DNA from 3 places in the Sphingomonas sp. TX0543 genome. Region 1 is predicted to be linked to each of the others. Evidence: predicted binding sites of a transcription regulator. Region 1 holds the regulator's gene; each other region holds the start of a gene.

Region 1 (2,264 bases):
ATCCGCTTCGCGGATATGCCCGGCCCATGGCGAGTGATCGGGGAGAGCGCGGCCGGTCATGGCCATGACGGGGCGATTGATGCCGGAGAGGCGGTGCGCATTTTTACCGGCGCACCGATGCCGCCGGGCGCCGATACCGTGCTGGTGCAGGAAGAAGCGGAGCGCGACGGCGCGTTGCTGCGCCTCGCTGGAGAGGGGCCGCGCTACCGCACGCGGAATGTCCGCGCGCGCGGCCTCGATTTTCACGCGAGCGATGTGCTCGCCACCACCGGCGACCGGCTGACCCCCGCGCGCCTTGCGCTGATCGCGACCGGCGGCGCACGCACCGTGACAGTCAGTCGCCGCATACGCATCGCGCTGGCCGCCACCGGAGACGAACTGGTCGAGCCGGGCAGCGGCGGGGGCACTGGCCTGCCGGAATCGAACCGGTTGATGCTTCGTGCGATGCTTGCGGATCTGCCGGTCGAGTTCGTCGATCTCGGCATCCTCCCCGATCGGCTCGATGTTCTTACCGAAGCGTTCGCCAATGTCCGGGCGGACATGCTCGTCACCACCGGCGGCGCATCGGTGGGCGATCACGATCTTGTCCGACCCGCCCTGGAGGCGGCCGGCACAGCGATCGATTTCTGGCGGATCGCACTGCGGCCCGGCAAGCCGATGATGGCTGGGCGTCGCGACGACTGCGTGGTCGTCGGCCTACCGGGTAACCCGGTGTCGGCCTTCGTCACCGGCATGCTTTTCGTGCGCCCGCTCGCGGCGGCGATCGCGGGCGCGCGCGATCCGTTGCCGCAAACCACGCGCGCGACGCTCGGCGAGCCCCTGCCGGCCAATAACGAGCGCACGGACTATCTACGTGCGGAACTGCGCGGTGGCCTGCTTTACACCGCCGCGATTCAGGACAGCTCGATGCTCGCGACGCTGGCGCGCGCGACCTGCCTGATCCTGCGTGAGCCATATGCTCCGCCCGCGGCAATTGGCGAATCGGCGGAAATCCTGCCGATCGCTTGACCTCTCCTCGCTTGTTCCGTAAAGGTTCCGCGTCTGTTCGCCTGCGGAGGATCGCGATGCTTACGAAGAAACAGCATGAGTTGATCTGTTTCATCCATGATCGCCTCGCCGAAACCGGCGTTTCTCCGTCGTTCGAGGAGATGAAGGATGCACTGGAGCTGAAATCCAAGTCTGGCGTCCATCGGCTTATCAGCGCGCTTGAGGAACGTGGCTTTCTGCGCCGCCTGCCCAACCGCGCGCGCGCGCTCGAAGTGGTGAAGATGCCTGAACGGATCGAGGCGGCGCAGCGTCAGCCGTCCGCGGATCAGGCCCAGCCGGCGAAGCGCGCGCTTCCGCAACCAGCGAATGATGTGATCGAAATTCCGCTCCACGGCAGGATCGCGGCGGGCATGCCGATCGAGGCGTTCGAGGGTTCGTCATCGCTGCCGGTTCCCGCGGCACTGCTGGGGGCAGGCGAGCATTTCGCGCTCGAGGTGGCGGGCGATTCCATGGTCGAGGCGGGTATTTTCGATGGCGATTACGCGCTGATCCGCCGCACCGAGACCGCGCGTGACGGCGAGATCGTCGTCGCGCTGATCGACGACAATGAGGCGACGCTCAAATATTTCCGCCGCGAGGGGGCGATGGTCCGGCTTGATCCGGCCAACCGGAGCTACGATCCGCAGCGTTATTCGCCGGCGCAGGTGCGGGTGCAGGGCAAGCTTGCGGGACTGTTGCGTCGCTACGATTGAGGCGATCGCGCTCGCTGGCACGACGCTCCGGCTTTCGCGGGTAGGCGCCGGCGGAGGTTAGTGTCCTGGCGGCAATGACCCACGGATGCCGATCGCCCGCAACGTGAACCGTCGCGATCCTTCCGCTTGCAAGGCTGATGGCGATGCCGCCGGTTTTCTCCAGCATCGGGCGATCCAATAGCAACCATTGCGGCGTGCAGGCGCGCGGCAGGCGACGGTCGCTGACGACGATATCGGCCGCGCGACACGCCGCCACCATCTGCGCCCACGCCGGCAGATATCCGCTGCGCGTCGCAAGGATGCGCCATCGCCGGCCGCCTGCCATCCTTGTGATCATGCAGGCATCCCGACTGCAGGCGGCATCCGGCTGCTCCGACAGCGGCAGGGGATCATCCTCCGCGCCGGCATTCTCCGCCAGCATCCCGCGCACATAGTCCCCGGTGCGGTCGCGCAGTATCGCCAGATCGCCGCGCGCGGTGCGGATCGCCACATGCCGTCCGTCACCGGTAACAAGCAGGTCCGGTG
Region 2 (2,264 bases), on a different contig from region 1:
CCCAGGCCGTTCGGGAGCACCGGCAGGCGAAAGAACGATTCGTCGATCGAGTACACCTCGACCGTGCAACTGTGCTCGGCGAGGACCTGATTGAAGCGACGATTCATGTCGGCATACAATTCGTAGGAACTGCTGCGGTATTGGATGCCATGCTCGCGGACGATATCACGAATCTTGAACATCGGCGCACCCATCTTGATGTGCAGCGCCTTGGCCTCCTCGGAGCGCGCGATGGCGCAGCCGTCCCCGTTACTCAGCACGATGAGCGGTTTATCGCGCAGCGACGGGTCGAATACCCTCTCCGACGAGCAATAGAAGTTGGAGACGTCAGCGATCGCCCACATGGCGGTCAGCCCTGCAGGTTGCGCACGGAGGCGCGGACGACGCCCCACACTTCGACACTCTCATCCGCGATCACCGCGTCGTAGCGCATCCGCGCGTTGCGGGCCTCGAGGACCGGCTTGCCGTCGCGCCAGACCAACTGGCGGATCACGAAGCCCCCGTCGACCACGGCGATGACGATGCGGCCGCTAACCGGCGTGGCGTCGCGATCGACCACCACCACGTCGTCATCATAGATTCCAGCGTCGATCATGGACTGTCCGCTGACCCGGAACACGAAGCTGGCGGCGCGGTCGAGGCGCAGCAGCGCCACGAGATCGATCGCGGTTTCCTCCCAGTCCTGGGCAGGCGAGGGGAAGCCAGCGCCGGCCGCGCTCACCACCCTCAGGCGAAACGCTGGCGGCAGATCGGCGATCGGCATCGGTTGGGACAGGGGAATCACACACGCGGACATGCGCGCATGATATGCTGGATAAGAACATGAAGGGAACGAGATTTTCCTTTTGTTCTCATTTCGCATGACTCATAGAGTCATGGATGCCGATCCGCCCCGAAAACCGCTGGCTGTACCCGATCGACTGGCCGCTGCTGTCGGACCAGATCCGGTTCGTGCGGGCAGGAGGGCGCTGCGAACGCTGCCGGCGACCGCATCTTCGGCACGTCGCGCATCTGGGCGATGGGCGCTGGTGGGATAGCGAAGCGCGATGCTGGCGATCGGGAGAGGGGCGGCGGGTGAACGTCGGCGACCTGTTCGCGCTAGACGTCGTGCGGATCACCTATGTCGTGCTCGCCTGTGCTCACCTCGATCATGATCCGAGCAATAGCGCGCCGCGGAACCTCGCCGCGCTATGCCAGCGATGTCACATGATCCACGATGCCGAGGAGCATCGCTGGCAACGCTGGTGGAACGCGTTTCGGCTGCGCGCGCTGCAGGATCTTTACGAAGATCCACGACACGCTCGCGCGCGGGATCGACGGCGCGGCTAATTCGCGACTGACTGGCCAAGCCTTAGCTGCGGAAAAGCCACGTCAGTCTCTGCAAGACCGATGCCGGAAATAAGCTAAGTCTTTGATTTAACATAAGATATATTATCGATCTTGCGCGTTTGTAAGGGTGTAGACGCAACGTACAAATGTCACCTGGCTGCAAGTTAGAGATGTCACAGCCGACGTCAACGCGGCCGACGGATGGCATGTCGCCCGCACTGTTGAGGGCGCGCGCTAATGACGGTGGTTGCGATGAGCCAGAGCGAACTGACGCGGTTTGATGTTCTGCAGCGGGTCGAGCGAGGCGAGTTGCGCATCAGCGATGCGGCAGCATCGCTGAGCCTCTGCCCACGGCAGATTTACCGGCTGCTCGGCCGCGTCAGGATCGACGGCGCTGCCGGCCTTGTGTCCCGCAAGCGCGGGCGGCCGAGCAACAGGCGGTTCAATGACGCATACCGCGAGCGTGTCGTCACCATCGTGCGTGAGCGCTATGCCGACTTCGGGCCAACGCTGGCGTGTGAGTACCTGGCCGAGCAGCATGGGATCACGCTCTCGCGCGAGACGCTGCGGCAGATGCTGATGGCAGCGGGCGTGTGGAAGGCCAAGGCTGCGAAGCGGGCCCGGCTTCATCAATCACGTTACCGGCGCGAGTGTCGTGGCGAGCTGGTTCAGGTCGACGGGTCGGACCATGACTGGTTCGAGGGCCGCGGCCCGCGCTGCACGTTGCTGGTCTACATCGACGACGCGACCAGCGAGCTCATGCACCTGGAGATGGCGGAGAGCGAGAGCGCCTTCTCCTATATGCGCGCGACCCGCAGCTACCTCGAGCGGCACGGCAAGCCAGTGGCTTTCTATTCGGACAAGCACAGCGTCTTCCGGAACAACAACGCGACCGCCGACAGCGACGGCATGACGCATCTCGGCCGGGCGCTCGA
Region 3 (2,264 bases), 580 kb from region 1:
GCATGACGGCTTCGCCGCCGTGGAGGTGATCAGCGCCTGTCGAGTCGATGATGAGGCCGTCAGGCGGGTCTGGAGCCACGATAGGCGCATAGCGGAGGAGCCACACCGCGAGGCGCTCAAGGGCCTCGTCGTCGGCTACTGGCTGGGCATCCTGCACGATAAGAGCCGGCACCAGGACCTGTGCCTTAGTGACGGGCATGCCGGCGCGCAGTCCGGCGGCCTGGGCCGCAGCATCCGCCGCCAGCACCACCCGCCTGTTCCCGTCGCGGCCAATCAGGACGAGCGGCGCCTCAGCCGGAGGCGCCGCGTCGCCAGCCTTCCGCCGAAGCCGGTCTGTGGACCAGTTCGGCAGGAAGAGCGAGACGACCCGTGTCATCGCACGCCTCCAACTCGAAATCTGCACTTTCGCCCGCTCGGGCGCGGATGAGTTCAACCAACCAGCGTGCGCGGCCCACGCCGGGAACGGGTAGCGGCGTTGAGGGCATTACGGAGACGCGCCAGCGCGTCATCGCAGATGTCGGTTGGCCGAAATCCGTCGCCTCTGTCTGTCGCCGCCAGCGCCGCAAGGCGATCCCGAGCGAGCCGGCGCCTTCGGCCGCCAGTTGCAGGCGTCTTGATGCTGTCATCGAAAGGCGGGCGACCTCGCCGATGACGGCCCCGAGGCCGCCGTGGCGCAATCCTTCTTCCATGCAGGCGAGGACGGTCTTGTCGTCGCCGGCTTCGAGGTAGATCACGCGGTCGCTCGCGAGGCCTGCCTGGGCAATGGCGGGCGCGAATAGGTCGGCGCGCGTGATGCACCAGAGGATTTTGCCTTTGGTGCGGGCGGCGAGGCCCGCGCTGAAGGAAGCCGCTGCGGCTCCGTCGACCGCTCCGTTGCCGCCGCCGGCTATTTCATGCAGCGCGCCGAGGGCAAGGCCGCCGCCGGGGAGTCGCGAATCCACCTCGGTGATTCCGAAAGGAAGGACCGATTTGGCGCGCCGGCTTCGGCCTTCGATCTTCTCGATCTGCGCGCGCAGGGACTCTATGGCGGGCTCGGGCCGCAAGTGCGTTCTTGACCTCCGAAGGCGGCGTAGTCATGTTCGCGATTTGTTCTGATTTTCGGGTCATAGAGTCAAGAATGATTCTGCGGCCTTGCCGCTGCGGCGATAACTCGAAGCGGAATTTCCGAGCCCTGCGGGGGGATCAGGCCAGGTGCGCTTTGCGGCGCCGCAGGACGGGAGCGAACTCGGCCAGCCCCTGCGCTTCGAGAATGTCTATGAATTCCGCAACGGATGGCGTCGTGCGTCTGAGGTTTTCGCGCGCCCGCGCGATACTGCTTAGAAGGGCTTTCGGATAGGCTCGGTGCAAGGCCGAAAGGAAGGCGTCGGGCGACATAGCGGCGATTCCGTGAGGGGTGATCTGCGAAGCGGGAAAATCCTTCAGGTTCCAAGTGACGATCGTCTCGGCACCGCCAGCGATCGCGGCCGCCAGCACATGCCGGTCATCCGGATCGGGCAAGGAAAGGCTCGGAATCAGGCTCCGATGGTTGGCGACATTGGCGTCAGGCAGGACGGCTTTCATCATGTCGCGGGTGGTCTCGAAGCGCGCGACCGGTGTGCTGGGAGAATTGGCGGCGAGATTGCGTATCCATTCCGCGTGAATGTCGTTGGTCCAGCGCGCGGCGACTAAGCCATCGAAGGCGCACTGGATCAGCACATTGCGCAGATGGAAGGGATAGAGGACGCAGGCGTCGTAGACCGCGATGGGCGGTCTAGAGGCCATGGTTGACGACAAGATCCTCTGTGTCCTCGGCCAGGACGTCCATCGCCTTCTGGCGAGCGTCCAGCGTCTCCTTCAAGGCCAGCACGTCCTTCAGCGATGCCCGGCGGTGCTTTCCGACGTAGCGGAACGGCAGATCGCCGATGTCCATGCGATGGACGACGAGCGGACGCGAGATGCCCAGGATCACCGATGCGTCGGTCGGGCTCAGCTCCTGATCTTCCGTGAGCACGGCGACCCTCTCGCCGTTCAGCAGGCGAGACAGCAGCGTCTCGACGGCGCTGATGGCGGCCGGCGGAAGGGACAGGGTCTGCTCCCGTCCATCGCGACGCCGCACATGCAGCTCCACGTGATCGCCCTCTGCCAAGGTTGGCAGAGGCGTCACAGTCTTGCGGTCGCGGTCGGACAGACCGGCGAACTGCACCACTTGGCTGGCCATGATCGTGTCTCCTGACCAGCCAATATAAGGGTTGCGGGGCTTAACTGCAATAACTGAAACCCCCATC

The links. Region 1 encodes LexA, which represses DNA repair genes until DNA is damaged. Its sites were predicted from a motif close to GTTCCNCNCTTGTTCT; they were not measured.
Region 2: a site for LexA is predicted at 818-833, ahead of ACM61V_RS21310 (LexA family protein). Genes of this name have one in related genera too.
Region 3: a site for LexA is predicted at 1,078-1,093, ahead of ACM61V_RS11695 (ImuA family protein). Genes of this name have one in related genera too.

What each region holds. Positions count from the first base shown of each region.
Region 1 covers NZ_JBLZUS010000002.1:2,889,286-2,891,549, forward strand. Annotated here, with positions in the region: gene ACM61V_RS14495 (molybdopterin molybdotransferase MoeA) at 1-1,008, shown strand, start outside; gene lexA (transcriptional repressor LexA) at 1,065-1,739, shown strand; partial or broken gene ACM61V_RS14505 (ComEC/Rec2 family competence protein) at 1,816-2,264, opposite strand, start outside.
Region 2 covers NZ_JBLZUS010000004.1:345,243-347,506, reverse strand. Annotated here, with positions in the region: gene ACM61V_RS21315 (Y-family DNA polymerase) at 1-344, opposite strand, end outside; gene ACM61V_RS21310 (LexA family protein) at 350-763, opposite strand; gene ACM61V_RS21305 (hypothetical protein) at 880-1,329, shown strand; gene ACM61V_RS21300 (ISNCY family transposase) at 1,567-2,264, shown strand, end outside.
Region 3 covers NZ_JBLZUS010000002.1:2,310,835-2,313,098, forward strand. Annotated here, with positions in the region: gene ACM61V_RS11690 (Y-family DNA polymerase) at 1-376, opposite strand, end outside; gene ACM61V_RS11695 (ImuA family protein) at 291-1,043, opposite strand; gene ACM61V_RS11700 (PIN domain-containing protein) at 1,183-1,761, opposite strand; gene ACM61V_RS11705 (DNA-binding protein) at 1,751-2,197, opposite strand.